3 regions of the Paraglaciecola sp. 25GB23A genome follow, and region 1 is predicted to be linked to each of the others. Evidence: predicted binding sites of a transcription regulator. Region 1 holds the regulator's gene; each other region holds the start of a gene.
What was found. Region 1 encodes sigma-54, which starts transcription at its own class of promoters, with help from an activator protein. Its sites were predicted from a motif close to GTTGGCACGNNNNTNGNNT; they were not measured.
Positions count from the first base shown of each region.

Region 2: a site for sigma-54 is predicted at 3,215-3,233, ahead of ABKW31_RS19240 (PEP-CTERM sorting domain-containing protein). Genes of this name have one in related genera too.
Region 3: a site for sigma-54 is predicted at 2,659-2,677, ahead of ABKW31_RS16900 (LruC domain-containing protein). Genes of this name have one in related genera too.

Region 1 is NZ_JBDYKM010000003.1:283,988-294,845, forward strand. Features, by position in the region: gene mlaE (lipid asymmetry maintenance ABC transporter permease subunit MlaE) at 1-175, opposite strand, end outside; gene ABKW31_RS08515 (ATP-binding cassette domain-containing protein) at 172-972, opposite strand; gene ABKW31_RS08520 (calcium/sodium antiporter) at 1,306-2,262, shown strand; gene ABKW31_RS08525 (KpsF/GutQ family sugar-phosphate isomerase) at 2,268-3,245, shown strand; gene kdsC (3-deoxy-manno-octulosonate-8-phosphatase KdsC) at 3,245-3,799, shown strand; gene lptC (LPS export ABC transporter periplasmic protein LptC) at 3,796-4,362, shown strand; gene lptA (lipopolysaccharide transport periplasmic protein LptA) at 4,325-4,876, shown strand; gene lptB (LPS export ABC transporter ATP-binding protein) at 4,876-5,601, shown strand; gene ABKW31_RS08550 (RNA polymerase factor sigma-54) at 5,671-7,152, shown strand; gene hpf (ribosome hibernation promoting factor) at 7,178-7,465, shown strand; gene ptsN (PTS IIA-like nitrogen regulatory protein PtsN) at 7,481-7,924, shown strand; gene rapZ (RNase adapter RapZ) at 7,926-8,771, shown strand; gene ABKW31_RS08570 (HPr family phosphocarrier protein) at 8,804-9,079, shown strand; gene mgtE (magnesium transporter) at 9,243-10,598, shown strand; gene ABKW31_RS08580 (DMT family transporter) at 10,602-10,858, shown strand, end outside.
Region 2 is NZ_JBDYKM010000023.1:16,043-26,900, forward strand. Features, by position in the region: gene ABKW31_RS19230 (sensor domain-containing phosphodiesterase) at 1-89, opposite strand, end outside; gene ABKW31_RS19235 (long-chain-fatty-acid--CoA ligase) at 726-2,285, shown strand; gene ABKW31_RS19240 (PEP-CTERM sorting domain-containing protein) at 2,486-3,208, opposite strand; gene ABKW31_RS19245 (helix-turn-helix domain-containing protein) at 3,445-4,602, shown strand; gene ABKW31_RS19250 (PEP-CTERM sorting domain-containing protein) at 4,772-5,620, opposite strand; gene ABKW31_RS19255 (LysR family transcriptional regulator) at 5,827-6,708, opposite strand; gene ABKW31_RS19260 (NADH-quinone oxidoreductase subunit L) at 6,809-8,332, shown strand; gene ABKW31_RS19265 (DUF2309 domain-containing protein) at 8,329-10,722, shown strand; gene cysD (sulfate adenylyltransferase subunit CysD) at 10,715-10,858, shown strand, end outside.
Region 3 is NZ_JBDYKM010000016.1:16,221-27,078, reverse strand. Features, by position in the region: gene ABKW31_RS16915 (sugar transferase) at 1-138, opposite strand, end outside; gene ABKW31_RS16910 (WecB/TagA/CpsF family glycosyltransferase) at 138-1,424, opposite strand; gene ABKW31_RS16905 (hypothetical protein) at 1,733-2,458, opposite strand; gene ABKW31_RS16900 (LruC domain-containing protein) at 2,733-4,346, shown strand; gene ABKW31_RS16895 (hypothetical protein) at 4,370-4,942, shown strand; gene ABKW31_RS16890 (response regulator) at 4,950-6,572, opposite strand; gene ABKW31_RS16885 (hypothetical protein) at 7,419-8,438, opposite strand; gene ABKW31_RS16880 (ECF-type sigma factor) at 8,598-9,167, shown strand; gene ABKW31_RS16875 (protein kinase) at 9,175-10,858, opposite strand, start outside.

The DNA.
Region 1 (10,858 bases):
CAACAACTATGAGCAGAGACTGAACGCCAACAGCATAGATTTGCTTGATGGTAAGAGGCACATTTTTGATAAATTGCGGTTTGGCAACGATCGCTCCGAACAGCATCAAGGTAGCGCGCCCGAAAGAGCTTAATTTACCAATGGTCACCTTGCCAATACTTGCTAACCAATTCATGCTGTTTTACCTAAAAAGGCTTGTTTAATATCACCTGCAGGATAATGAAACGGCACTGGACCATCTGCTAGCCCTTGCAAAAACTGCTGGACTAAAGGTGAGTCACTGTTTTTGATTTCAGCGGGTGTACCACTACCTATAATTTTTCTTTCTGCCAATATGTAAATGTAATCCGCAATGGTAAGTACTTCTGTTACATCATGGGTAACTACGACACTGGTAAGCTTAAGCGAATCATTAAGCGCTTTAATTAGCTTCACCAATACCCCCATTGAAATTGGATCCTGCCCGGCAAAAGGCTCATCATACATAATGAGCTCTGGGTCTAAAGCAATCGCACGAGCAAGTGCAGCTCGACGTGCCATACCACCGGATAATTCGGCAGGCATTAAATGTGCGGCTCCGCGCAATCCCACAGCTTGCAGTTTGAGTTGCACAACAGTACTAATTAAATCTTCAGACAATGTTGTGTGCTCTCGCAATGGAAAGGCGATATTGTCGTACACAGTCATATCAGTAAACATGGCGCCACTTTGAAACAACATACTCATCTGCCGGCGGACTTCAAACAAACGCTTGCGGCGCATTTGTGGAATAGACTCCCCTTTAAAACGGATGTCACCACTATCAGGTGCAAGTTGTCCCCCCATAAGCCTTAACATGGTCGTTTTGCCGATACCACTTGGGCCCATGATGGCGGTGGTTTTACCTTTTTGAATGCGCAATGAGATGTCGTCGTAAATCAAACGCCCACTGCGACTAAAACTCAAATTGTCGATCTCTATCAAATTTTCCATTTAATGGACAAGATTCCTATAAATTTTGAGACGTGGAAAATACCAAGACCCGCTAAATTGTGACTATTTTACGTTTTTTCAAGGCCGAATAACAAAGAGAAAAAGTAACAAGTTATATTCGAATTTATCGAATCAAACTTTAAACTTAGATTTCTCGGCAAATAGGCTTAATTTACATACACTTAGCATCGAAAGAAGATTACAATATTAAGCTTGTATCTGTAGACCGATGGAAAAGTAAAAAGTTGCCAGTTAATTAATATAAGCAGGTCATAGGAATTAAGCTTGGATTTTGCGACAATCTTGTTCGTATTTTTTAATAAGTGAGTGTTCGTGGTTTTTGAAGTTGTTCTCTTTCTCGTCTGGTTAGGCGTGCTCAGTTTCGCCGCAGACCGATTTGTATATGGTGCGGCTGCCATGGCTAAGAACTTTGGTATTTCTCCCATGATTATCGGCTTAACTATTGTAGCCATGGGCTCTTCTGCTCCAGAGATAGTGGTTTCCGCAACTGCGTCGTTTAACGGTAATATAAATACCGCCATTGGTAATGCAATAGGTTCAAACATTACCAACATTGCATTGGTATTGGGCTTAACCGCCATGTTAAAGCCATTGGTTATTGCATCATCGGCGCTAAAGCGCGAAATGCCCGTGTTGTTATTTTTCTCATTGTTAGCAACCTATATGTTGTCCGATTTAAACTTGAGTCGCATAGAGGGTGTTATTCTGATTGTTTTCTTTTTTGCTGTTATCGGTGCTTTAATTTGGATGTCTTTTAATCTAGAAAGCAGTGATCCACTTATTGCCGAAACTGAAAGCGAAATACCTAGTAATGTACCCACAGGCAAAGCCCTGTTTTGGTTAGTGCTTGGACTTATTTTACTGCCATTAAGTGCCAGCTTTATGGTTGATTCCGCGGTAATTATTGCCAAAACACTGGGACTTAGTGATTTGGTTATTGGTTTGACTATTATCGCAATTGGCACAAGCTTGCCTGAGCTTGCAGCTAGTATTGCTGGTGTGCTGAAAAACGAAGATGATATGGCCTTAGGTAATATTATCGGTTCTAATATTTTTAATATACTCGCAGTAATGGCGATGCCTGGTTTGATTGCGCCTGGAGCCATTGACGAATTAGCCGCTCATCGGGACATTTATATTATGCTGGGACTCAATGTGGTACTCATACTCTTGAGCTTTAATTTTAGAGGTGTACGCCGAATAAACCGCTATGAAGGTTTCGCTTTAGTGGCTTGTTTTGTTGCCTATCAAATCATTCTTTTTGGTTAATCGACATGCAAGCAACTAATCGAGATTTCAAACAATCCGCTTTAAGCGTTATCGCTATAGAGCAACAGGCTATTGCTGATCTAAGTCAGTATATTGACCAAAACTTTGTCGCTGCCTGCGAACGTATATTGGCTTGCAAGGGAAAAGTAGTGGTTTGCGGCATGGGCAAATCAGGTCATATAGGTCACAAAATTTCGGCTACTTTGGCCAGTACCGGCACGCCCGCTTTTTTCATGCATCCCGCCGAAGCCAATCATGGCGATTTAGGCATGTTAACCGAACAAGACATCCTATTGGCTATTTCTAATTCTGGCGAAACGGCTGAATTATTAGCCTTATTACCTGTGGTTAAACGTTTAGGCGTACCCATCATAGCCATGTCAAACAGCGCGTCCAATACCCTAGCCCGTTATGCTGATGTTAACTTATGCATAAAAGTGCAACAAGAAGCCTGCTCTTTGGGTTTAGCACCGACTTCTAGTACCACAGCCACCTTAGTGATGGGCGATGCCTTGGCGGTTGCGCTATTAAATGCAAGAGGTTTCACTAGTGATGATTTTGCCCTATCTCATCCTGGTGGCTCTTTGGGTCGTAAATTATTGTTAACTCTCAATGAAATAATGCTCACTGACGAACGATTACCTTTGGTCACTCCCAATCAGTCCTTAAGCCAAGTTTTGCTAGAAATATCTCGCAAGGGCCTTGGTATGGCAGGTATTATTAACGACGAGGGTGAATTGATCGGTATTTTTACTGACGGTGATTTACGTCGAGTATTAGACGCCAGAATTGACGTACATAACGTTGCCATAAAAGACGTGATGACCATAAATAGTGTGACGGCTCCGGCTAGTATGTTGGCAGCAGAAGTGTTAAAAATCATGGAGAAAAGGAAAATTAATTCCTTATTTGTGGTAGATATTGCCGGACATCCCATCGGCGCAATTAATATGCAAATTTTATTACAGGCTGGAATTATTTAATGGCATCAATAGATACCTTGTATGGGCCACTATCACAGAATACCTTGAAATTATTTTCCCGCGTGAAGCTACTAGCTTGTGATGTCGACGGTATATTCTCAGACGGCCGTATTTACCTTGGACAACAGGGCGAAGAACTCAAAGCCTTTCACACGCGAGACGGATACGGTGTAAAGGCCTTGCAAAGTATTGGTGTGCAGGTAGCAGTTATTACCGGACGACGTTCCAATATCGTTGAACAGCGCATGACTGCGCTTGGCGTGAAACATATTATTCAAGGTTGTGAAGACAAACATTCAGCTTTGGCTGAATTGCAGAAAGAACTCAATATTTCAGCTAAATATACTGCCAGCATGGGCGATGATATTCCTGATTTAGGCATGTTTGAATTAAGCGACTTATGTTTTAGCGTGACCGATGGCCATCCCAGCGTTAAACAACAAGCCACTTATGTCACCCAACATAGTGGTGGGTTTGGGGCTGTGCGTGAAATTTGCGATTTAATTTTACTGGCAAAAGGTAAACTGAATGCCAACTATGGTGCTAGCATATGAATAGAGTAACACTTTGCATCAGCTTATTATTTCTATTAGCGCTCGGCTTAAGTGTTCCCAATTGGTTGAATGAAGAAGAAATAAAGCCTAAAGCTCAAACTGAAGAAGCATGGGTGCCTAATTATCAAGCACTGACTATGCGAAGTACCTTGTATGATAAAGAAGGAAAAATGAGTCAGCAGGTCTCCGCTGAGAAAATGGAGCACTTTGATTTACTGGGCTTTACTTTGTTTAAACGCCCTGAATATAAGCTGTTTTCTGAGACGGGGCTACCTTGGAACATCACCGCAAATGAAGGTACTTTGTACGACGATCAACGTTTGCAATTTGAGACAGACGTCGAAATATCAGGTGTTGACGACGATAATCTGGCTCAGAAGGTTAATACTCAGTTTGTAGAAATAAATTTAAGTGACAAAACCATGAGCTCAGACCAATATGTCAATATCACTGGGCCCAATTATGTCATTAACAGCAATGGTTTTAAGGCCAACCTTGAGACCCAACAATATGAGTTATTTGATCATGTTAAAACCGTTTTCCAACCTACTACTAGGCATTAGTATCAGCCTTGCGGTTGGTTATTCAACCATAAGTTATGCTGGTAAAGATGATTTTTCTAAAACCATCGAAATCGCGTCTGAGCAATCGTTCTTGGATCGAATTGCCAAAAAGTCAATTTACAAAGGCAGTGTCCTTATCACTCAAGGTTCATTGGTGCTGCAAGCTGATGAAATGGAGATTGATGCCAGCAAAGGTCAAGATAAAGAAGTGTTTGTGGCGATGGGCTCACCCGCTAAATATTCCCAACGTCAGGAAAATGGCAAAATGGTGCATGCCACAGCCAATAAAATTGAATATCACCGCCAAACACGGACCTTGTCTCTAGAGGGGAATGCTGAAGTAGAACAAAATAGTAGTAGTGTCAAAGGCAACTCGATTATTTTTAACATGGAACTTGAGCAAATCATGGCACAAGGTCAAGACCAAGGTAGTGGCCGAGTTATAACGATTTTACAGCCCGAAGCTAAAGACAGCAAAACCCAAACCATTCCTGAACAGGATCCACAACCATAATGGCCATTCTAAAAGCGACCCATTTGGCAAAATCCTACAAATCACGTCAAGTAGTGCGGGATGTCAGTATAGAAGTATCGTCTGGGCAAATTGTTGGTTTACTCGGCCCTAATGGGGCGGGCAAGACAACCACGTTTTACATGATTGTAGGCTTGGTCCCCTTAGATAAGGGCGAAATATTTATCGACCAACAGGAACTCACACTGCAACCAATGCATGTGCGCGCTAGGCAAGGTATTGGTTATTTACCGCAAGAAGCTTCAATTTTTCGCAAATTAACGGTATATCAAAATTTAATGGCCATACTACAGACGCGCAAAGAGCTCTCAACTGAACAAAGAGAAATGCAGGCTGATGCACTATTAGATGAATTTAATATTAATCATATTCGCAACAGCTTAGGCATGAGTTTGTCAGGCGGCGAACGACGTCGGGTTGAAATAGCAAGGGCCTTATCGGCTGAGCCAAAATTTATTTTATTGGATGAACCTTTTGCTGGAGTGGATCCCATATCGGTTAATGATATCAAAAAGATTATCCAACATTTGCGCGATAGAGGTATAGGCGTGCTGATCACTGACCACAATGTGCGAGAAACCCTCGATGTATGCGAAAAAGCGTATATCGTCAGCCATGGTGAACTCATTGCTGCCGGAACCTCACAAGAAGTATTAAGTGATCAACGTGTAAGAGATGTATACCTTGGTGAGCAATTCAGGCTATAGTAAAGCTATGGCATGGCATGATATTTCGCACGGTTAAATTAACCCCAACGGACTAAGCATAAGAAGTAAATGAAACCCTCTTTACAGTTAAAATTTAGCCAACAACTCACGATGACGCCTCAATTGCAGCAAGCGATTAGGCTATTGCAACTTTCTACCTTGGATTTACAACAAGAAATTCAAGAGGCTTTAGATTCTAACCCATTATTAGAAGTAACTGACCCCTTCGAAAATCCCACCGGTGATAGTGCTTTAGAAACTAATTTTGGTTCTGATGGCTCAAACGACCGGGTCGAAGTGGATGCTGCAACTATTGAGACTGGGGATGCATTACAAAACAATGATATTCCTCAAGATTTGCCCTTAGATAGCACCTGGGACGAATACATTAGCGCGTCATCAGCTCCCTCTATGTCCTCAAGCAGCTTTAGTGTTGATGACGACCAAGTTTTTCAGGGAGAAACCACCGACAATATTCAAGAACACTTGTTATGGCAAATGCGCCTCACGCATTTTAGTGATACAGATATTTCTATCGCCATGGCCATTATTGATTCTATTGATGAGTCAGGTTACCTGACTATTAGTGCGGACGAAGTCCTCGCTAGTTTGTACGATGAAGAAATTGAACTAGATGAAGTGGAGTGTGTACTTAAACGCATTCAAATGTTTGACCCTATCGGTTCTGGTTCACGCAGTCCGCAAGAATGTTTATTGATCCAATTAAATCAGTTTGCTATCGAAACACCTTGGTTAGCTGAAGCCAAGATGCTTATTACCGATTATTGTGACTTAATTGGTAGCAAAGATTACCGTACCTTAATGCGTAAGACTCGTCTAAAAGAAGATGAGTTGCGTGAAGCAATGCGACTTCTGCAAACTCTGAATCCAAGGCCGGGTAGCGCGCTTATTGTCGGCGAACCCGAGTATGTAATCCCTGACGTTTCCGTGACTAAAAAAAATGGCCGTTGGATGGTTGAACTCAACCCTGACAGTTTGCCCAAGCTCAATGTCAATCAGCAATATGCGGCCATGAGCAAGAGCACAAAAAATAGTACTGATAGTCAATTTATCCGTTCGCATTTACAAGAAGCCAAATGGTTTATTAAAAGCGTTGAAAGTCGCAATGAGACCTTACTCAAAGTATCCAATTGCATTGTACAGCAGCAAATTGGTTTTTTTGAACATGGTCCAGAAATGATGAAACCAATGGTGTTAAATGATGTCGCAGAAATGGTGGATATGCATGAATCAACTATTTCACGTGTGACAACCCAAAAATATATGCATACCCCCAGAGGTATATTTGAGCTCAAGTACTTCTTTTCTAGTCATGTTGCCACAGATGTGGGAGGAGAATGCTCCTCAACAGCAATTAGGGCATTGATTAAAAAATTAGTCGCAGCCGAAAAACCCAGTAAACCTCTGAGTGATAGTAAGATTGCTCAACTGTTGGCTGACCAAGGCATAGTCGTGGCTCGGCGAACAATAGCAAAATATAGGGAGTCTTTATTGATCCCTCCGTCTAACCAACGTAAGAGTCTTTTATAGGCAAATTAAAAAAGGAAGAGGCGATATGCAAATAAACCTAACTGGTCATCATTTAGAAATTACCGATTCACTACGCGATTATGTCGATTCAAAATTTACTAAACTTGAACGACACTATGATCATATTAATAATGTACATGTCATCTTAAATGTTGAAAAGCTGAATCAGAAGGCTGAAGCAACCCTTCACCTTAGTGGCGCAGAAGTTTTCGCCAATGCTGAACATTTAGACATGTATGCCGCCATTGATGCTTTAATCGATAAGCTTGATAGACAAGTGATTAAGCACAAGGAAAAAGCTAAACGCCATTAAGTGACTCAGTAAATAATGGAAATTAAAGACGTTCTTCACCCTGACTGCACTTTATGTGCAGTGCAGGGTACCAGTAAAAAACGGATCCTCGAACTTATCAGCAATATCGCGAGTAAGCATATTGTCGATATTGATCAGGCCACGATACTCGCCAGTTTAATGAACCGAGAAAAAATGGGCAGTACCGGTATCGGTAATGGAATTGCATTGCCACATGGCCGTTTAAAAGATCTCAAAAAAGTGGTTGCTGTGGTTATGACCAATGATACGCCCATCGAATTCGATGCAATCGATAAACAACCCGTTGATATCTTTTTCGCAATATTGGTTCCAGAAGAACAGGCGAATGAACATCTTGGAACCTTGTCAGTTATTGCAGCAAAACTCACTGATAAAGACACCTTAAATCGAATGCGTGCAGCTCAAAGCGATGAAGAATTATTTAAGGTGATGAACTGATATGAAACTGATTATTATTAGTGGCCGTTCTGGTTCTGGCAAATCTGTTGTCTTAAGAGCATTGGAAGATCTCGGTTATTATTGTGTCGATAATATTCCCGTCAATCTATTGCCCACTCTGACTCACACTGTGGTTGACGAGTATGATCAAGTGGCTGTCAGTATCGATGTACGCAACTTACCCAAAGACCCGAATGATTTGGTGGAGATACTCGATTATCTGCCATCCACTTGGCATATGACAATTCTTTATCTCGATGCGAGTGATGACATATTAGTCAAACGGTTCAGTGAAACCCGTCGTCTGCACCCTCTTTCGAAACAAAATAAATCACTAGCCGAAGCTATTCAAGCAGAATCAATACTACTTGCACCTATTGCTGAGCGCGCCGATCTTTATCTCGATACCGACCAATTATCGGTTCATCAACTCGCTGAATTGGTGCGTGAAAGAATTTTGGGTAAAAAAAGCTCTAGACTTGTCTTGGTGTTTGAATCCTTTGGCTTCAAGTACGGCATTCCTAAGGATGCCGATTATGTATTTGATGCTCGATTTCTGCCAAATCCACACTGGGAACCCGACCTTAAACATTTGACTGGCTTAGATAGTCCGGTACAAATATTTTTAGGTTCTCAACCCTTAGTGACTAAATTTATATGGCAAATACAAAATTTAATAGCGACTTGGTTACCCCATTTGGAGCGTAACAATCGCAGTTATGTAACCATAGCCATTGGGTGTACCGGTGGACAACATCGCTCGGTGTATGTGGCTGAAGCCTTAGCTAAGACCTTTAGTGATTCTCACCCTGATGTACAAATTAGGCACCGGACCTTAAATCAATAAGCACTTCACCTTGAAGATATGACAGACTAATTATGCCTATACTTGAAAAAAAAATAGTCATCGTAAACAAGCTTGGTTTACATGCCCGTGCTGCAACCCAGTTGGTGCAATTAGCTAACAAATTTTCCGCTACTGTGACCTTACATTTAGGCGACAAACAAGCATCGGCCAACAGTGTCTTAGGTTTAATGATGCTGGAGGGTAATCAGGGTAAAGAGCTCAATGTCGTCAGTCAGGGGGAAGATGCGGTCGAAGCCTTGGCTGCAGTAGAAGCGTTGATAGCCGGACGTTTTAACGAACAAGAGTGATACTGAGTTCGATCATTATAATCATGTTTTAATCCAACTAAACTATTCACTCTGAACTAACATTGTTGCTAGGCTCACTAGGTTTACTCTTTAAATATTAATCCTTCTACTAGTAACGTATATCATTCGACAATCCATTTTTAAGGACAAACTGTCTACCATTATGCCTGATACATTCGACGCAAAAAGCACCAACTCTCAATTACAGGCCATTAACTCGGCGCTTGATAGCGGTGATTTTGTGCAAGTGCAAGCGATGTTACGCAGTGTCGCCCCCTGTGACGTAGCTTTGTTATTAGAGTCGAGCCGCAGCCGCATAAGAACTGAAATTTGGCAATTGATTGAACCAGATTCATACAGTGATGTGCTTGAAGAGTTATCAGAAGATGTGCGTAACGGCATCATCCGTCAAATGTTACCAGAAAAACTGGCTGACGCTCTTGAGGAAATGGACACCGACGATTTAGTCGAAACCCTCAGTGGTTTACCGGAAGCCGTTTCACAAGATTTACTAGCTTCCATGGATGAGCAAGACAGACTCCGCGCCCAGCAGGGTTTGTCATACGGTGAAGAAACCGCCGGTTTCATTATGAACACCGACACTATCACCATGCGTCCTGAAATTAGTGTTGAAGTGTTTTTGCGCTATCTTCGTCTTAAAGGTCAAATTCCAGAAAATACTGATACTTTGTACGTGGTCGATCGCGACGATAAGTTGATAGGGGGCGTTTCTCTCACTACTTTAGTCACAGCCGCCTCCGACACTAAAGTGCATACATTAATAAAAAGTTCAGAAGCCATCCCGGTCAATATGCCAGATAATGAAGTGGCCAGCTTATTCGAGCGCTACGATTGGTTGTCTGCCCCTGTGGTGGATGAAAATAATCATCTGGTAGGCCGTATCACCATTGATGATGTGGTTGATATTATTCGTGAGGATGCTGAACATTCCATGATGAGTATGGCCGGTTTAGATGATGAAGAAGACACCTTTGCACCAGTTTTTAAAAGTACTCAAAGGCGTACTATTTGGCTAGGTGTCAACTTATTTACTGCCTTAATGGCGGCGGCAGTGAGTGATTTATTTGAAGCGGCTCTTAGCCAATTGGCTGTATTAGCCATACTTAATACCATAGTGCCGAGCATGGGCGGCGTAGCCGGCAACCAGACACTGACCTTGGTGATACGTGGCATGGCCTTGGGCCACGTGCGTGCGAGTAACGCAAAATGGTTAATAAGCAAAGAGCTCGCCATCGGCTTTTTGAATGGTGTGATATGGTCGGTATTAATTGCCTCGGTAATCGCGTTGTGGAAACAAGACTTAATGCTCGGGGCGGTTATCGCCTTTGCCATGTTAATCAATATGGTCGCTGCTGGCCTCGCTGGTGCTACCTTACCCATGATCATGAAAAAGTTGCGTATTGATCCGGCCCTAGCTGGCAGTGTAATACTCACTACTATTACCGATGTCGTAGGCATTTTCGCTTTTTTAGGTACCGCAAGCTGGTTGCTGATTTAAAAAATGTCGACTAAAAAACTATTTCTATTCACCCTAATTGCTTTACTCGCTTTTGCTGCCAATTCTATTTTATGTCGATTGGCCCTTAAAGTTGAATGGGTTGACCCTTTAGATTTCTCAATTATTCGGCTCTTATCAGCCGCCATTATTTTGTGGCTCTTATTGGTGGCTAAAAACGCCCATTCTGCAAAAATTTTTATGCAATATGGTAGCAGTAAAGGGGCGGTAAATTTACTTATCTATGTGCTTGGTTTTTCTTA
Region 2 (10,858 bases), on a different contig from region 1:
CCACTGACCAAAATAAGTAATGCAGTTAACAAGCTTATAGATATTGTTGTCGAAAAATAAATAGGAATAAAATTGGCTGAGAACAACACTTACACCACCCAGAGCATAACAATTTTGATCAGTATACACATTAGCTCAATAAACGGTCTAGAACATATAATCACTGCTTAAAGTAGCAAAGGCATTAACTCCTTAGGTCTAACACATCTCGCAAAATAAGATTAATAAGTACGGATGGTGATATGCACTAATTTGCTAGATTCAACTTTTACAAATGTTCGAGTAGTCCATGAGTGGCAATCGTTAAAGCCACCGTTAACAGCAAAAACATGACGACCAAAAAAAGATAAACAGATGCTGTAAAAAAAACCTTGGCGACAAAACCTACCTCAGGATCATTCTCTAATATATGTCGATGTTGTTAGCTTGCTGATAGTGCTAGAGGGGGGTTACGAAACATTGCATATATTCGTTTACTAACTGCGCTTGGCCAGTGTGTCGTATGCATTCTAAATACGCTTTGCTTTAAATTACTTAAGCTATCAATGAAAAGTCATTCTATCAAGAGGATGACTTTTAACTTTAAACCAATCTATTTAATAATCTCATGACAAGATATACCCACAATCTAATTTTTTTAAGCTGAGAGCTAATTTTTTTTGTAAAAAGAGGTTAAGGTCTATAAAACAAGAATTTTAAACACCACGCCAAGGAATCATTACCCTATGCAAATCACATCCATTATTAGACGCGCAGCGCAAATTAATCCCCAAGGGATTGCCACCATCTATGAGGGCAGGCAACAAACTTGGACCCAAATGCTGGAGCGGGTCGCGCGCTTGGCTGGCGGTTTGCAGCAACTAGGTATGAAACCAGGGGATAGAGTGGCCTTGTTGTCACTAAATTCCGACCGTTTTATTGAATACTACTTTGCCGTTGTCTGGGGTGGTGGAGCGATGATGCCGATGAACATTCGCTGGGCGGCAGCTGAATGTGCCTATGCATTGAATGATGCGCAGGCTGAGATACTCATCGTGGATGAAACGTTCAAAGGGGTCGCCGCTGAGCTTAGAGCTGATGTTAAGGGCCTTAAGACTATAATCTATTGCGGCGATGGTGAGACCCCTGATGGCATGGAAAATTACGAAAACATTGTGGCATGCAATGCACCTGCAGAGGATGCAGGTCGAGGCAGCGATGATCTAGCGGGCATATTTTATACCGGTGGTACAACGGGTTTCCCTAAGGGCGTCATGTTGTCGCATACCAACTTTTATGTAGGCGGTGTGGCTAATGCTCATGAGCTAAACATGGTTGAAGGTACCGTCTATCTGCACGCTGCTCCGATGTTTCATATTGCTGATTTAATTTGGTTTAGTGCAGTCAGTTTTATGGCCGGAACCCATGTGATTATTCCGATGTTCACACCTGATGGCACACTAGCGGCCATCGAAAAACACAAACCCAGTCAAGTGTTGCTGGTGCCTGTTATGCTGCAGTTGGTTATGCAAAGTGACAAACTGGCACAGACCGATGTATCGTCCTTGCGTCAGATAGCCTATGGCGCTTCACCGATTACCCAGGCCGTCCTCGTTAATGCGTTTAAAAAGTTTCCTAACAGCTCTTTCATACAAGCGTTTGGTCAAACTGAGCTAAGCCCCATCGCATCTGTGCTGTCTGCAGACTATCATGTTTTAGAAGGGCCAAAAGCGGGCAAATTGCGTTCAGCAGGGCGTGCAACGCGAGTCTGCGAGATCAAGGTGGTCGACGCCGACATGCAGGAATTGCCACGCGGCGATGTAGGGCAAATCGCAGTTAAAGGGCCAACCACCATGTTGGGTTATTGGAACAAACCCGAAGTTACTGCCGAAACAATCCGCGACGGTTGGTTACTAACAGGGGATGCAGGCTATATGGATGAGGACGGCTTTATTTTCCTCATGGACCGCGTAAAAGACATGATTGTAACCGGCGGCGAGAACGTCTATTCGGCCGAGGTTGAAAACGCCCTGGGCCAGCATCCGGCCGTAGCTACTAGTGCCGTGATTGGAATTCCAAGCGAGCAATGGGGTGAAAGCGTGCATGCTTTGGTCATACTGCACCCCGGTGCTGAGATAAGCGCACAAGCCTTAAAAAAGCACTGCCATACCCTGATTGCTGGATACAAGTGCCCACACAGCATTGAATTTAGAACGACACCGTTTCCGCTATCGGGTGCGAATAAAGTACTTAAGACCGAATTGCGTAAGCCCTACTGGGAGGGACAAGAAAGACAAATTTCTTAAAACGATTATTGTGTCGGCAGATACCTCGCCGTTTAATGATGCAGTCAAACGCTATTTACAACATCACTTGGTCGAATAAGGCAGCTTTATAACAAAAAACACCTATAAAATGAGTAGGTGTTTTTTATTGAAGATTAACAACATGTGAAGGGTCGAAGATGGCAGCGTCATCGATTAATTGCGCTGCCATCGAACCTATATTAAGAGTTTTTCTTATTTCGACGAGAAGCCAAGCCAATCATTCCTAAGGCAAAAAGGGCAAGCGCGGCTGGTTCAGGTACATCAACAGCTGAAAGTGCTGGCTCTGGTGCATCAACAATTGAAAACGAAACTAAAGCAACTTCTTGACCATTGGCAGAGTTGGTTCCGCCTCCTTGCCAGCGAAATTGTATTTGGTCGCCAATATTGGCCGCTGGTGATGCAAAACGAAACTCATTATAAACCCAGTTTCTAGCACCTAAATTAGGATTCAATAAACCTGATATAGACGTATTTGCAGTCAAATTGAAGATTTCAACGCTTGCACCATTTGCATTGCCACCTCTGACTCCGCCAAAAAACGAAAGAATTCCAGTTTGATTTGACGCTATGATTGAATCGAGCGTAAAAGTAGCGGTGAGCAGAACATTACCGCTATCGTCGTTAACTTCAAGAGCACCGGGTAAGCTAATGTTAGGTGTGCTTGGGTTATTGTCATGATCGTAGGTGCCAATCATACCGCGCGGACCTGAACTAGTAGAACCATAAACTTCAAATCCACCACCATCGGAGTCTACCCAAGAAACAAAAGAAGAGTTTTTTAGTGCTGAGCTGCCACCACTAAAATCTTCCGCGAATATGATGGTTGCGTTGGCATTGACTGCAAGGCAGCTAAAAGACAAAATCATTGCGTGTAAAGCTGTGGTAATAAGTTTAAATTTCATAGTCATTTTCCAAATTAATGCCAATTGATGTGTGGATAATACCGAGCGAAAAGAAATGGAAATATGGCTAAACTGTCCAATTTATAGAAAACCAACATATTGATATTATTTAGCGACTGTTGACTCACAACCGTAAGCGGATTAAGCAAAAATGAAAGCCCAAAATAATGACAGCGCAGTTATCATTTTCAAAAAGCTAAGCTTTGTGATGATACTCAAACTAAAGATTAATGCTGATGAATAAGCCCCAACCTACTTTTTTACTGACTGAAGCGGTTAATCGCTTACTGAGCGAAAGTGATTTACCTGCCTCATTGACTATTGAGCAGTGTGCTTCGGCTTTGGCCATGAGCATGACCTCGTTTAGGCGTAAACTCACTCTAGAAGAAACGAGTTATAAACTGATTCAAAGTAAATTTTTAAATGAACTATGCGTTACAGCATTGCTGACCATGCAAAGCAAGATTGATGACTTGGCCATTAAGTTGGGGTATTCAGAACGGGCAACATTTGAACGGGCATTTCGACAAAAGTTTGGCATTACCCCCTCGCAGTTTCGTGAATTATCCTTAATGACTAGCGTAGAAAATAACTATCTAAAGCTAACAGAAATAGCTGAAAATATGCCGCCAATGCCCGGCAGCTGTAAGCAACTACTGCAAGAGAAAGATCAAGGTAATCTTGACCTGCAAAGGGTACTTAATATTGTTGGTAAGGACGTGGTTTTTTCAGGTCGTATTATGGGCCAAGCAAGTAAAGCCATTTATGGTAGAACCCCAAAAACACTGCAAGAAGCCATTAGCCGAAATCTAGGTATTGGGACTGTGGTTAATTTTGCTATTGTCTATGCAGTCAAAGATGCACTGCAAGAGCACGTAGAGAAGGTCATTATTGAGCAATACAGCCAAGCTTTTCTATTGGCGCCAAAATTATTTCAACGTTTACGCAAGTTGTTGAGCGCAGATATTAAGTTCGACATAGCCCTGACTGAGCAAGTGTTAGTGTTTTCATTGTTAGGGATATTTTTATTAAGTCATAAAAGTACCTATAAACATGAGTTGGTGCTGTATTCATTACAAGGTATCGAAGATCTGCAATCACTGAATGAGCATATCCGAGAATCTATGGCGATCAGTCTTTATGGCGCTTCGTCTCTGATGTTGTCGTTATGGCATCTTGACGCGAGTTTAGTAAAACACATTGGTCATTTAGATAAAGTTAGCCATTCAGGTACAAAAGGTAGCGAACAAGATGAATTAATACTGTTTATGCTGTCGTGTTTATATTTCGCCGCCGCGGGTCATAACGATTTTAGTGTTTTAGAACAAAAAGCCGAGTTGCTGCACATTCAAAATTTTTCAGAAATAAAGCAGTTATTAGCTGATTTAAATTAATTGATTGAAGTGCTATTACACTCGCTATGTCAGTAATTTGTGTAAGTTCTTTAATGAGTAATTAAAGCCATAAAACTGAAAACCCTCTAACAATAATTTTGTGTTAGAGGGCCAAAAATATTGTCTGCCTATCTAATGTGAACTGCAGACAAGCTGCGACACTTATTATTTAACTTAAGATTTTGTTAAACCGACGTATCACTAAACCCATCATTCCTATTGCGAAAAGCGCAAAGGTAGACGTGGCTGGCACCGGTACGTTAGCTTCAGCGCTGATAGGAAAACGCACGTCTTGTACGTTAGCAACAATGCTTTCAGTCGAATAAAATCGCGAATTATTTAATGTAGCGCCGTCTCCGATAATAAACGTGCGTCCAGATGATAAAAACGTACCACTGATATTAGCACCGCCCAGTTCAAAACTTTGAGCGACCGGGTTTGCCACAAAATTGAAAATAACATTTTCAGCAGCAACACCGCCTGACAGTAGGATGTTTGCACCTGAGCCTAACTTGGCCTGTCCAAAAATATTAAACACAAAATAATCTTCCACACTACCCAAAACAGTCAAGGTATCACCACCAGCAAGCAGTAAGTCATTGATTACAAAAGACTGAAATCCATTACCTATAAATTGTGAATTCCCTGACACATTACCCAAATTGGCGCCGATAAACGTTTGAGCTTGAGCTGCCGCGCTACTAATATCATTGGCCAGTTGCGTAAAGTCTGTACAAGCACCTGCCGCACCTGCAACAGTCGCTCCCCAATTATTAGTGATACCCGCGCAAGCATCACCGTCAACAATAACTCCCGCACCTAGTTCCAATGTCTTTGAAGCGGCAACACTACCAAAAATATGCGCTTCTGAGCCCAGCAGTAAATTACCACTCCATTGCTCAGTGCTCGCTGTAGCAAATATATAGTTGTCGGCATCACCGAAATTAATGATTCCTGCTGTGGCAAGGAATGGCAGGTTTGCCGTGCATAAAAACACAAACGCTAAAAAGTTTTTCACTGAATACAGCCTTATTTACAATTGATGAGAGGTAACAAGTTCTGAGCTTGTTAGATTGAGTTCATGATATCTAGGAGCAGAAAATGAAAATATGGCTAAAGTGTCCAACGACCAATAAATAAACAAATTAAAACTTACAGCTCGATTTTTATTCGTTTTGCTTGTGGCAGCGAACTTGATTTAGTTGTGCTCAAATGGCTACTTAATTAACGAAAAATCGATTTGCTTAGCAACTCATCGAGTAAGGGCGGACGAATACTGCGTTTTACGGTTATGGCATAAAAATGCTCAAAAGCCTTAGGTAAACTCAAGTATTCGATTAATACACCGGCAGCTAGTTCATCCTTAACAACAACTTTAGGCAACACGGCCAGTGAACCACTGTCACGAGCAAGTAGGCGCAACATGGCCATGTCATCAACTTGGGCATGGATATTAGGTTCAAACTGAAAGTGGCTACAGAATGCATCGAAGCTGGCACGAATTTCACTTTGTTTGCCTGGTACTACCCAGCGAAAATCTTGGTATCCAGCAGGGAAATCCCTTTGTGGTTTTAGTGTAGGTGGACCGACAATTGACAGCGGTTGGCGTCCCAGTAATTGCACTTGCCATAAATTACCGGCATCTACCGCCACATTCACATTAGATAGCACCACATCGAGCTGATGATTTGACAGGTCATGCAACAGGTTGGTAATGCCTTTGGAAACCAAGGTAAATTGCACATCTTGTCGCTGTAACAGCGGCGAAATAAAGGCTTCAATAAAATTTCGCGACATAATCGACATCACACCAATACGCAGTGGTTGAACTGCCGACTGTAAATCTCCCTTTAACAATGACTCGAGTTCTTCACCTTTACTAAAGATGTCTTGTGCCAAAATAAGGGCCTGCTGTCCGGCTTGACTGAGGATCAATTTACGCCCGCGTCGCTCAAACAATGTCACATCCATAGCGTGCTCTAACTGCTTGATTTGGCTAGATAATGCAGATTGAGAAGTATGCAACTCTTGGGCTGATTGCGTTAAGTTGCCACTTTTAGCAACATGCCAAAAATAGTATAGATGGTGATAATTTAAACGGCTCATAGTTCTCTAATTCAGAACGGTTACATAATATTTATCTATTTTACTGAATGAAATTGAATTTGCATACTACTGCCACTTATAAATGTGGAATTCAATGGTTATGCAAATTCTCCTCTCCGTACTCATACTTTCAGTCGGTTGCTGTTTTGCCCTAGCATCGGTAAAAAGCGAAGTAGCACGACAGTGGCGCAACATGACTTGGTGTTACAGCCTGGCGTTAATATTATCACTCACTTACGGCGTAATTAAATTCTTCAGCGATGACCTTCCTGCCCTGTGGTTTAACCCTTCAATCTTAACTGACCTATTAATGCCACTGGTTGCGTTTCTCGCTTTAATATTAACTCGTTATGCCCGCAGCTATCTTGCCGGTCAATCACGAGTAAGCTATTACCAACGTTGGTTTGCCTTAAGCCTATTAAGTGTGTGGGGAGTACTGACGAGTAACCATATGGCACTGTTTTTTGCGGCTTGGGTCGCCATTAGTTTATGTTTTCATCGTTTACTTATGATCTTCCCAGACCGACCGCGCGCCGCTCTTGCCGCCCATAAAAAATTCATTTTTGCCCGTTGCGCCGAACTCAGTTTGTTTATCGCCTTTTTACTGCTGTATACACATTGGCAAAGTCCTTGGATAAGCGACTGGACAAGCAACATCGCTCAGCTGCAAGGTCTGCCTGTCTCATTGATTTTGGCTAGCTTATTGTTAGTGATTACCGCCATGATTAAATGCGCGCAACTGCCTATTCATGGTTGGTTGATTCAGGTAGTTGAGTCGCCTACCCCGGTTTCAGCCTTGCTGCACGCCGGCATCGTTAATTTGGGGGGATTTTTGATCATTTTATTCGCCCCCCTCATCAGTTTGTCGCAAGTGGCTATTTGGACCTTACTCATTTGGGCTGGACTCAGTGTGGTGATTGCCGCGTTGGTGGTGCATACCCGTATTAGTGTCAAAGTGCGTTTGGCTTGGTCAACCAGTGCCCAAATGGGCTTTATGCTGATTGAATGCGCGCTAGGGTATTATGAGTTAGCGGTATTGCATTTGTTGGCTCACTCCCTTTACAAAGCTTACGCCTTTTTAGCAGCTAGCTCAGAAGTGAATAAATACCTACAAGATCAAATGAGTGGACCCAGCCCAGTTAGCTTTCAAAGGGTTGCAGTTAGCCTTTTGCTAGCAACATTGATGGTAGGGCTGTGGCACAGCATTTTGCCCATCCATCCGGCTATGGCTGCGCTGTATATTGTGATGTTCTCCTTGCTATTTAATCAACTCCTTAGCCGTCAATATTGGTACGTCAGCATCCCCCTCGGTTCAATGCTTTTTGTGGCGGTCTATGGCGCCCAACAATTAGGTTTATCTCACCTAATTGCCTTACCTGAGTTTAGCTTGTCGCTGTGGCAGTTAGTGTGGGTATCGATGCTATTCGTCTTGTTAGGTAGTCTCTACTGGTTATTAAAACTCACAGCAAACCATCCTATTGGTCATGGTCTATACCGCTGGTTGTATGCAGGATTTTATTTAGATGAATGGTCAACTCGACTCACGTTGGCCGTATGGCCCACTGAGTTACCCAAAAACCAAGTTGTTAGCATAAAAAGTAATCAACAGGAGATGTTTAAATGAGCCATGTAGCCAGTGCAGCGAAGAGCCTAAGTGAACAGCAAATACAACGCCTGCAGGTGGCTTGTCAAAAAATAGCACCCAGTTGGCCCTTAGATAATTGGATTGCCGTTAACCCTTGGTGGCGAATGCATGATCAGCCTTTGACCGAGGTTAGCGCTAAACTCAAGGTTTTGGCTGGAGCCAAGTGCACCATGCCAAAGTCATATTTTTTAAGTCGCTGGCAACGGCAAATAAGCTCAGCGCATTTAAGCCAAGCAATCGCTGAATCTGAGCTAAGCGTTGAGCTTAGTGATGTGGTAGCGCATTTAAGCACTGCGGACAGTCAGCATGACTTTATGGCATTTAGCCGCTTACTTGATTTACAGCGCAATCCGCAGCGCCAAATCAGTTGGCATGATGAAATCATTCATCAAATATCACAAACCGTTGCCAGTTATGCCTTACAAATGGAGCAGGGTGAAACCCAACAACAGACTCTTTATCAATATTGGTGGGATCATGTGATCCACGATAAGGGCATCGGCATCGTGATGGCTGCGCCAAAACTCAGCAAAATATTTGCTAGTTTACCGCGCGACCCCCAGCAGATATTAGCCATGACCTTAACTGAACTCGATATTGCCGCGGGTTACCAATCAGAGTTTGCCCACGCGATGTTACTAGATATAAACGGTTGGGCGTCATGGGCTGCGCATCAGCAATGGCTTAAAACCGATATTGAACTTGAGCAGGATCAACTGTGGCAGTTACTGGCCATCAGAATGGCGTGGGAATGGGTATTGTACCGTTATATTACTCAGCAAGAAGCCGATGAACACCGGGCTTTAATTCACCGTTGGCATCAACAATTTGTGGTTCTACCTTTACTTATCACTCACGTCAAAAGCCAACAAGAACTGGATTGGCTGTGGCAACGAGCAGCAGAAATTGCTTATCAGCAAAGTTTGTTTGCAACTCTGCGTCAGCGCAGCAATAAAGAGTCGCAGACGATTGCGACTCCTGTGATGCAAGCGGCTTTTTGTATTGATGTACGCTCAGAGGTTTACCGACGGTCACTAGAAGCACAGCATTCACATATCGAAACCCTTGGATTTGCTGGTTTTTTTGGTTTGCCCTTATCTTTTTCGCCCATCAACAAGGGCTATCAACGGCCGCAACTGCCGGGTTTACTCAGTTCCAGCATAGAAGTAAGACAAAATACACCGACTAGAGGCTTTTCCCGTAACTTTGGTCAATCTTGGGATACCTTTTCGTCGTCGTCTGTTTCCATGTTCAATGCAGTGGAAGCCAGTGGATGGTTTTACGGTCTGAAAATGATCAAAAACACTTGGTTTGCTGGCGCGCCAAGCCATCCAGTCAATGACAGTCTCAATAGCGCCCAATGGCAATTATACAAAGAAGGTCAACTATTAACTACAGGAGATAAAGTCACTTTAGCCCATGGTGTTTTAACTGCCATGGGACTGACCAAAAAGTTAGCCCCGGTCGTATTGCTCGTTGGCCACGGAAGTCAAAGTTGCAATAACCATATGCAAGCCGCGCTAGACTGCGGCGCTTGTTGCGGCCAAACCGGTGAGGTCAATGTGCGGGTGCTGGCAGCTTTGCTCAATGACCCTGAGGTGCGCTTAGGCTTAGCGCAGCAAGGCTTAACTATCCCTGAGCTTACCCAATTTGTTGCCGCCTTGCATAACACTACAACAGATGACATCGCCTTGGTGGCTAATGGTGATGCCTTGTCACACGAGCAACAGCAATGGTTACAACAAGCATCGGTACAAACCCGTAATGAGCGAGCTAGCCGCTTGACCACTGAGGCTGAACCGTCCACAACTACACTATTACAACGCAGTCGTGACTGGGCTGAACTACGGCCAGAATGGGGCTTAGCCAACAACGCCAGTTTTATCGTGGCCAAACGCCAGCACACCCGTGGCTGCAATTTGCAGGGGCGCAGTTTTTTACACGACTATGACTGGCAAAGTGACAAAGGCTATCGCACTTTAGAGTTGATTTTGACTGCACCTATGATCGTCACGCACTGGATCAACTTTCAATACTATGCCTCAGTCACTGACAATAATGTCTATGGCTGTGGCGATAAAACCTTGCATAACGTAGTGGCCGGCCACCTTGGTGTGTTTGAGGGAAATGGCGGTGACTTAAGAGTCGGTTTGCCCATGCAGTCACTGCATAATGGTCAACAATGGATGCACGAACCGCTGCGTTTAAGCGTGGTTATCGATGCACCACAAGATATTATTCAAACCCTCGTTGAGCGCCACGAATCGGTGCGTCAGTTGGTCGATAACCAATGGTTGTATCTGTATGCTTGGCAACCAGAAAATGGCCAGATACAGCGTTTATTTCAAGGAGTGTGGCACCATGCATGAGCGTATTAGTCATTTACGTCAATTAGAAGCCGAAAGTATTCATATTATCCGTGAAGTGGCTGCCTGCTTCGATAATCCCTGTTTGTTTTATTCTATCGGTAAAGATTCAACCGTGTTGTTACATTTGGCACGCAAA
Region 3 (10,858 bases), on a different contig from region 1:
GATAAACGGGCTAAGTATTAACAATATTGCCAAGGCCGCTAGTTGTTGCAATGGCAGTGGGATGCCTTGATGAGCAAAGTTAGATGAACTATCAACAGTGCGCTCTGGGTACATATTGGGTATTGCTTGAGTATTCATTATTTTGCTCCTTTAGATGCGGCATTTAAGATAAAAACATGAAATAAAAATAAGGGGGTGCCAATGACGTAGCGCTTAAACTTTTTAAACGGCTCTTGCACCAATCGCCATACCCACTCTAGTCCTAGTTCTCTTATCCAAACTGGAGAACGTTTTATCTGTCCAGAATAAAAGTCGAACAATCCGCCTACTGCTAATGCTGTTTGACAGCGTAACTTAGCTTGATTTTCAACTAACCAGCTTTCTTGAATAGGTGAGCCCATTGCCACTAAAAGAACATGACAACCGCTGGCATTAATCCGGGCAATTTGGTCCTCTATCTGGTCTTTAGGCATATAACCGTGTTGCACGCCGGCTATTTTTAGATTGGGGTAAGTTGCTTGTAAGTTGGCTGCCGCTTTTTCTGCGGTGCCTGGCTTAGCCCCAAGTAGGTATATTGACTTGCCTTGTTGCTCACAGGCCTGGCATAAATGTGGCAACATGTCAGTGCCATTAGTGTTTTCCTTAACACTGTATCCTGCTGTTTTAGCAGCCATGCGAATACCTGAACCGTCGGCAAATAAGGTATCGGCCTGGTTTAACGTGCGGTGAAAAGCCGGATTACTCAGACTCAAATTGATTGAGTGTGCGTTAATAAAAAAACCAAGCTGTGGTGTTTCGTTTGGGCTTTCAGATGTCACCCAGTTAACCGCTTGTTGCATGGTCACGTTGGCTAGAGAGTGATTAAATATCCTTATTTTTGCCTCGTGACGTGTTTGCTCTTTACCCTTTCCATACAGAATTAAGCACAAAACGCTTTTTGTTATTAATAAGAGATAATCAAGGTAGCTTCCGTTAAGTTGCTTTTCTAATAGCTGTTGCTCATTTTCGATAACCAATCCGGTCATATGATGTAATGAGTAGAGACTAAATAACCCACTTCGACAGTTATATTGATTACTATAATTTAACTGGGTGTAAGGTGAAAAACTGTGTTTCATGGATATACCACAAAAACCCAGTGTGCCTTTTAGCAGATCAAATAAATAAGCAGTTTTGGGCAGCCAACCGCAGTTAAAGGAATGCAAAATGACCGTTCTGCCAAAGGCATCCGTTTTGTACATGGATTTAAGGATTGTTTGACGACTTAAAATCGCCAGTCCGCTATTGATTAAAAATAGTGGTAATAAAACCGTCATCAGTATCAAGGCCAAAGGCTTATCGAGTTTTTCACCTCGATAATTTTTACGACTGGTTTGCCCCTCGACGTGGGATAAATTGGTATAGGGAATAGGTTGCTTTAGCATAAGGCACTTCCTGCAATATTAGTTTAACTAAAGTGACTATTGCTATAGATGTGCCAAGTTGGTTATTTTTTGTATCTAATTGATTTAAAACGGTTTATGTTAGTTTTTATTGAGGGGTTTACATGTTGCAGAATAAAAATATTTTCTATTTTGCTAATCATTCTGCAAATAAAAAATACCTCAAAAATAAACGAATTTAAAAACGTACGAGGCTAAATTAGGAGCTCTAAATAGTCTGAATATCAGTTGGGGATATTCAAAATTAGATACATTTTTGAGACGAGAAAAAAACAAGTAGATAAGCGAGCTTACGCTTGACTAACAGGCCGAAAAATAGCGTAGTACTTGACAATTTTTTGGGTTTCTAACTCAAGTTGTAAGGCTGTTTTGCTGATGGGTTTATTAATTTTTTGTAATAGTCTTGATGTTCGAGATATGAGTTTATGAATGAGGTTATACAGAAAATTAGTGCGTAGAGGACCAAAGTTTTCATGACGAATATAATCATCTAACTCACTGTCAAAGGTGTTATTCCATTTATTGTTCAACTCTTGAATAAATGAACAGTTTTGACTGAACTCAATAATGTGGCCATTTTCACCCCAGCCTACATTACATTGCTCAGCTACTTGGTGATTACGATGGTTGATCAGAAGGTTTAACCATTCTCTCACTTTGCTCTCATTTTTTGCGATCAAAACTCCAGAGTTAAATCGTTGAGTATAGCCTTTTGCCATAAAAAAATATTTATGCGGCTTAAATACGGTTTCAATAGGCGGACACGATGCTTGTACAAAGGCGTCAGCATCTAAAAACACCACAACCTCATATCCTGCGTTAAATGCTTGTTGCATTAAAGTTAGTTTTAACCAGCAGCACTCGACACCTAATTTTGAAAAGTAAGGGCGCGTCACGGCTTGATAATCGTAACCTTGTTTACTGGCATATTGATGGTGAGAGTCTAATTCTTTATGGTAAAGCCACTGATAACCATTTAAGGCAATACTAAAAATCAAGGTAGAGTTATTTTTCATAATTGACCCGCTGGTTGTCACATCATGTTGATGTAAAGCAAAATTCGCTCCACATTGCTTGAGTCGACAAAACCAGACTCGGCCCATCTAGTTTGCAAAATTCCCAATAGATTTATTCAGTTTGCTTTGCATATTGCAAAAAAGATCGTGAATGCTCCTGGCTTATTAAGCTAACCCCTTTAAATATAGGCTCTGTAGCCATTGGCACACTTCTGGCTAACACTTCAACTGAATCAAAAATATGCCAATTGCATGAATAAAATAGGAGGAGTAAATGAATAAAATATTGAGTTTGATAATTAGCGGGTTAGTTAGTGCACTGTCGTTGTCAGTCCATTCTACTGAAACCCAAAATGGTGAGTATGTATGGACGTTTCTGAACGGAGAGCCATGGCCAGTGGGATATCAGCAAGATATTGGTAAACCAAATAATTTAACTTGGAATTTTAATGACTATCCAGCTGACTTTTTTGCGAGGATCAACAATGCGCTGCCAGAGCGTGCTATTAACAAGGCTTTTTTAACTGATGATGCTGGTTCTACTATTAGTTTAGTAGAAGAGGGGGAAGTATTTATTACCTTTGTACATGAGGGAGCTGGGTATCGAAATTCATTTGGTTATTTCATTTTTGACCCACAAAATCCTCCACAAACTCCCTCGGACGTGAGAGAAATAGTGGTGTTCCCTAATTTGTCTTACCCACACCTTACCAATGGACATCGTTTAAGTTTAGGTACGTTTCCTGCTGGTACTCATATAGGTTTTTTTATTGCTGCAAATGGTTATTGGTATGACACAGGCGTAAGACCTAAGCCTGTACCCTACTACTACTCGCTACAGCACCTTAATCCAGAACAGGATCCGAGCTTACGTCAACACGCGGTACTTTTGTTGGACGAAGAGGTGTCTGAGGTGGTACTGGCTTTTGAAGATTTACCGCGTACTTGGGGCGATAATGACTTTAATGATGCAGTATTTGCCGTGAAAGTGACGCCAGAAAGCGCTTTAGCGACAAACCAATTGAAGGTAGTCCCTCAAGTTAACGACAAAGACGCAGACGGCGTGATAGATGCTGAAGATGAGTTTCCGGATGACTACCAGCGCGCGTTTAGCAGTTATTACCCATCGCAAAAAGAGTGGGTGACCCTTGCCTTTGAAGATAATTGGCCAAATCAAGGTGATTATGACCTTAATGATTTAGTGATCAGAGAGAGGCTGCAAGTTATCTATAACGCTAATGGCAAGATCAGTGGGTTTAAACTCAGTGGCTATATTGATGCTCGTGGTGCAGCAAACCACAATGGTTTTGGTCTTCGCTTGTTAAATACCGACAACGACATTGTCAGCCAAGCTAATATTGTAGTTGGTGGTCAAAGTTTTGCTAAAAGGGCAGAAAACTATCAGTCGGATACCGTATTAATTTTATGGCAAGATAGTCACGAATTTACTCAAACCAATGGACAAGATAAGTGTGCGCATTTTAACACCGTAATAACGTGTGAGCAGTTTGCCCCCATCCCATTTGAGTTAGATGTTAGTTTTGTATCTGCGCTTACTGCATTACCCCATTCCAGTTTGGACTTTTTTATCTTTCGCAGTGATGACCGCAGTCTAGAAATTCACTTCGCCGATTACCCTCCTACAGATCTTTTTAATTTTGGTCGCTTTGGTCGCCTTGACGATACATCAGAACCGCAGTCTGGTCGCTATTTTAGAAACGAGCATAACCTACCATGGGCATTAAAAATTAATAGTGATTGGCGCTATCCTAGGGAATATATAGATGTGTTGTGGGCATATCCAAACTATGAAATATGGGTAGAAAGTGCTGGGCAGCAAGCTCAAGATTGGTATCAAAGTTCCGAAAGACCACATCATATTTATTAAGCTGATAAATGAGGATAAACATTATGAAAATGATTACAAAGCGATTTTTAAATATTACACAAATAACGGTATATGCTGTTGGGTTTTTTGTTTTAGCCGGTTGTGGTGGTGGGGGCGGCACTAATTCAACGTCAAGTCAGGCCTTGCCGCCTCCAGTCGTAATCCCTGTTGAAGCCCCGAGTGTTTCGCAAGCCTTAGACTACCAACCTGACGCGGATAAACTGAGTCATAGCGCTGAAAGATCGTCGGACTTATATGTTGAACCTGACTTTGATTTTAATAGTACTAAGGTGGTTACTTTTGATGTCAGTGCAGCAGATTTTAATGATTCACCTTTGAGCAACCGTCTTTTGGCCATTTCATTAATTGATAATGGCATAATGGATTTTGCAGACCAACGTTTACAAGATAAATCGATTATCGCCATTGTTAAAACAGATAATACAGGCAGAGTCTATTTGTCTATTGAAATGCCCATTTCAGCGCAAAAAGTGCTGTTAGAATTGAAAGAGATTGGACTTGAAAATAAGGTGATGTTTGCTCTAACTGATGGTGAACCCGTTATCCACCATTTTAAGCCACAGCTAGAAGAGTAATAGCTAACTATGCCATGCCATCTAAAACGCTACGCACTTTGTGATAGCGTTTTTGCTGTTCTTCGCTCAGTACGCTGTTTTCGACTGTTTTTATGCACTTTTTAACCAGTTGATTACTCATTTTAGTCGCACCGAGGCTGGTGGATTTAGCGGCAATAAGTTGCAATAGATTAAGGGCAATAGACGCATTTTTTGGCATGATGGTGAATGCTTGGGTAAAGCTTGTTAAAGCATTTTCAATATCGCCTTTACGATAGTAATTAACGGCTGTGTTATTTAGTTCGCGAGAGCTGCACTTAATGGTCGATTTTTCTTGTATCTCTTGATGAATATAATGCAGAAAGATCTCACCTTGATCAGAGTGGCTTTTGCAGCGAAATTCTAACTGCTCCAGAATGGCTTGAGCACGTTCATTTAGACCTACTTCATGGAAGGCTTTAGCTTTGTCGAGTAGGGCATCAACCCCTTCATTTTCCCAATTTTCTTCGTCTAATTGCTCAACTAATGCCCGAGCTTTTTCCTTTTCATTTTCCAAGTACAACAATCGAACGTTAATCACCTTCATTTGTTCTTGTAATTCAGCTTTGGGAAAGGCGACTTTAAGCTGACGAACGTACTCATTGGCTTGTTTTATCAATTTATCAGTGTCGCCCTCATCGGCCGTCATGGCATAGTCAATACCGGCTCTGGCAACGTTTAAGTAGTTTTCAGGTTTATCGTGAATGGAGTTCTTAGCAAAGCGTACTATTTTTTTTGCCGCTTCGAATTGTGTTTCATAGTCATGAGTAATTCGGGATAAATCCAAGGCTGTTTTGTGCCTACGAATGTTACGAGGCGAAATTTCGCTGGCCATCAATACGCATTCTAGAGCAGTCTCAAAATCATTTTGTTTTATTTGCAGGGCAGTGAGCAGATCATAAGCAGCCAGTTGGGACTCGGGTTTAAACGCCAGTCTTAAAACTAACTTTTCTGCTGACTCATCCTCATCTAAGCGAAGATAGGCGTTAATGAGTCCCAACTGCGCCCAGGTAAAATTTTGTACTTTTAAAATTGCTAAATAAAAGTCTTTTGCTTGGGCAAAATGCCCGCAAGCACACAACATTTCCCCTTTAATTTTTAAAGCAAGAGGGAAAAACTCTGAGTTTTTTGGATTGCCTAGAAATAATTCAACTTCAGATAGAGCGCGTTGAAAGAGGCTCTTTTCAATGCAGATATACACTGCGTGCAAGGCTTTTTTTCGAGCCAAAACACGACTTAAACGCCGATCTAATTCTTTAACCGTAAAAGGCTTAGCTAAAAAATCGTCTGGTTGCAGCTCAATAATACTCTGCACTAAATCAGAGTTGGTATCGGCACTAATAAAAACAAAGGCGGTACTGGAAGGCAACTCACCATTGGTTTTTATTTCATCATAGAAATAATAGCCGTCTTGCTCTCGTTTGAGATTGTAAGAGCAAATAATAAGATCGTAACGCTGATTACGGATAGTTGTCAGCGCCAAGCTAATTTTATCAACATAAGTAATATCCCCAAAACCTAATTCTTCTAGGGAGTACTTCATATAGCCTTTAGCAAGTACTTGGTCGTCAACAATCAGTACTTTAGTATCTTTAGCGAGTTGTGAATTCATTAATAGCCGATTTTCCTTTAGTCCATTAGGTTATCGTATTACAAACAGAAAAAATAAGGACTTAAGTGCAAATAATTGAAAATAATGATGTAAATTCAGTCTGTTCCTCTGGTCACGCCAAGTTTAGCAGCTAATCTGTCTGAAAAATATGCTGTGTAAAAGCAAGAAAATAAAGCTATCAGTGAGAAATTACCAATTGTACTCGGGCGGATTAAAAATTCTGGTCAAAAAAGGCTGAACATGTGTTGCCTTTCATAGAAGCGGTTTGGAAAGCTCAGGTAAAATTTGCCGAAGCTAATGAAAACGTTTGATTGGTAAATATGTCACACCCAATTGAGTTTTTTAAAGACAAATGGCACTACAAAAGTAGGCATTATTTAGAATTGGTAAATATTTTTGCAGAAGCAATCTATTCCAACAGCCTACCAAAAGTAGTTTACGGTCATATCAAGCGTATCGTAATTAAGTTTGGGACTGCTGAGGCGTTTAGTTTTTTGTAAGTTGCTATCAAATATAAAACCCGCTTTTAACGCGGGTTTTGTTATTAGAGCATTTTAAATTGATTGTTAATGCCCTTTTTAGACTTGGATACTTCAAATTCAATAAATTTCTATTGAAAAAGCACTTTTGGACTTCTTAGAAGAAGCCCCCTTTAATGTTGTGTTGCTCAATTGACGACGTTTTCTGAATATATCCCTGATGAGTGGGTGCGCCAAACAGCTTCTCTTTCCACTCATCACAAAGGGAAGGTGATGCGAACAGCAGAAGCGGGCATACATCTCGCTCATGGTATATGAGCAGTTTATTTTGCTTATTTTATATGAACGCTCTTAATCAATAGACAACTCACTTCTTATAAGTTCGTCGACCGTTTTTTAGTACCATCCCTATAAAAGAACACAATAATAATCCTGCTAAAGAGGGTGCATTAACAGGGTTGGTTGGATTGACAGAAGAAATTTGCGCATAATCGAAACCATCAGATGACTCAATAACATAGTTGGGCAACCAGTTACCGTTAGCGTCAAATACACTTGCTCGAGTGATGATGGTATGGCTTAGATCATTTTGCAGATGTATGTCAATTGAACCCACATCAATATTATCTATATCGATGTTAAACATTTCACTGAAAGCCCAATCAAAAAATATCGCCTGTCCGCGCCATAATAAATCTTCAAAAATAACGCTTGAATTCATAGTAGCCGTTTCGTTCACATTAGTGCCAAAACGTCCGTTTGAATGTGTGCTAGACGTTTCCTCTACCTGCCAATCTTCATTGGCATCCCCCCCTGAATTAGCAATTCGAGAAAAAAATGTCGCATTAGTATAATAATCAGCCAATGATGCGCCTCCATCGCTTGGGTTGTCATAATTAACATTGTTCAAAAGATCACCAGTTAAATCGACTTGAAAACGAACATACAGATTAGTAGGCACAGGATTTTGGCCTGGGCTTAAATCGCGCACGGTAATGGTGTCACCATAGGAAATCTTGTTGCTAACATCGACCTTTAAGTCGGTAAATGACGGGCCACTGTTAAAGTCATGTTTAATTTTAAGATCTGTGTTGCTGCGTAATCTCGCATTTTCAATACCTATATCCCAACTTACTAATCCTTCTTCAATGCCTTGGGCACCGAGTTCAAAATCAAATTGGCTAATGCCGCCACTGCTATTACCATTGTATGATGATGCTGAAATATCGATGCGTGGGTCTGGTATGTTTGCCGGTTGTGCTGGAAGATATTTACCACTTACGTTCACACTTTGATTTGCTGTTATCAGCAAAGATGCGTGCGACTCCGATACTAAACTGCAGAATAACAAAGTTAGATAAGTCGTTTTTTTGATCATGTTTTTCATTTTTAAATCCTTTTTAAAGCGTGAATTTTTAAGATCCTGGACCAAAAAACTAGCAAACAAAAAATTGATAGTTGTCTTTACGTTTGATCCCTATACTGAATAAACGGAAAAAAGGCAGAAATGCGGACATTTATTTTTAAAAAATGAATTTATAAAGCTATGGAACATTACAAACTCGACTGTTTAAAAGACCAAGGCTATACGGAAGATGAAAAGGCCATTGCCTGCGAGATGGCAAAACATTCGTATCAGGCGCTGTTGTCTGTAGCGCGTGATCGTCGTCGTCGCTCTCGTTTTCACGATACGATGATGACAGACGATATACTGCATGAAGCCTACTTAAAGCTTAGTGGAAAAACTGTCTGGCAGTCCCAGGAGCAATACTTTAGAACCGCGAGTCTTGCCATACGTCAGGTTATTGTTGATCACGCAAGGCATAAAATTGCTCAAAAACGCGGGGGATCGCAAGTCGATGAAGTGTATCAAGAAGGTGACGGGGTGTTGCCGGAATATAATGAAACCCCTGAGCAAATACTTGTTCTAAATGATTTACTTGCTCGCTTGGAACAAAAACAACCGAGACTTTCAATGGTTGTAAATGCACGTTACTTCGCAGCAATGTCAGAAACCGAAACTGCCTCAGCCCTTGGATTATCTGAACGCACCGTAAGAAGAGATTGGCAGTTAGCTAAAACGTGGCTTGCCAACAAAATGACAAAAGCCAGCTAAGCGATTGTTACAGGCGCCAGAACGCTGGAGCCAATTGTTTATCAACTAGCTGCTTATACAAATAGAGCATGGTCAATTGACTACTTACCTCGGTATGAACAGCCGACTCTTTTAGCCAATTGAGATCGTCCTGTTCTAGATTTTGCCTTAACGAATTCAAGTAAATTTTAATTAATCTTAATTGCTTGTGAGTGCGATCATTAACCTCAAATTTTATAGCTTGGCTGAGCGTTTCATTCATTTTTAACTCGGCGCGTTCAGCCTGTTCAGCGTGTAATAACACATAGGCCTGCATTCCTTCTGCCAACAGGTGCGAAGCACTGCCTTCGCCGGAAAAGCGTTTGAATAACTCTACCGACTCGGCAATCAAAGTTAGTGCATTTTGTTGATTACCTTGCTGCACCTCAATGATAGCTTTAAGCATGATCGCCTTGGCTTGTTGAAGGCTTTCACCTTTCAATGGTACGTCTTCATTTAATATGGCATTGACAAGTTCATTAGCGCGCTGAGTATCGCCTTCCCACGCTAATAGGATGCTAGCAAGATTAAAGCGGGCAATATCGCGACCGTAGGCTGCAAATCCCGGATTTTCTTCAAATATACGTAAGGTTTGTTCGTAAGCTACTAACGCATCGTCGAAACTGCCTTGCAAGGTTCGCATGCCAGCGAGTTGGCTAAAACTAAACAGACGTTCAAACGGAGAGTCTAAACTCTGCAAGCGTTTTTCTAATAATTTTACCGATTGCTCAATATCTTCAGGTGCGCGGGTGGCTCTAGCTAATCGATTGGCATAATTTGACGCGTCTCCCTCACTTGTTTGACTGCCGTCACCGAAAAATGTAACCAGTCGTCTTAAAATGTTGGTTGACTCATCATAGCGTCCTGCATCTGATAACATCATGGCATAGACCTCTTCTCCAAGCGCAAGGAGTGAGTTTGAGCCAATTTTTTGTGCCATCCACAGGTCAAAAATTTCAAGCGCTGAGGCGGTATCGCCACGAAAATAAAAATTACGCCCAATTGCATAGCTTAACGCGGCCGCGGTTTTAGGGTCTTGTTGCCTTCTCGAAAATGCCTCTTGCCAACGCGTTTTTAACAGTTGACTCAATCTTTCAACGTCCTCTTCGCCACCAAATGCCCGTTGTAATACATCGGAGTATGCTTGTTGAGCAGCCAGTGTCGCTTCGGTTCTTTCGAATTGCCAATTCGCCTTTTGAAGTGCAAGTTCTGCAAGTCTTGTTTGTTGATTTGCGTCATTCGCAAACTTAAGACTTGTGGCCATTCCGCCAAGTAAGGCAATGATAGCAATCACGGCAAGTGTGTTTGCAATGGGATATCGTTGCACAAATCGTTTTGCCCTATAAGCCCAACGACCATTCCTTGCCGTTACCGGTCGTTTTTCTAGAAATGCACTGACATCTTCTAGCATTGAAATACAAGATGAGTATCGCTGCGCAGGCTCAAATGCTAGCGCGCAAGTAATTATCGCGCGTAAGTCTATTTCAGAAATTGCGGATTCATCCGCTAGCATTCCACCATTACTCAACCTGCGAGGGCGTGTGCCAGTGAGTATTTCATGCAATAACGCCCCCATCGCAAAGATGTCGGTTTGCACTGATACTGATTCACCTTTCAATTGTTCTGGTGCGGCCGAAGCGAGCGTAAGCGCTACAGTAATTCCTTGCACAACG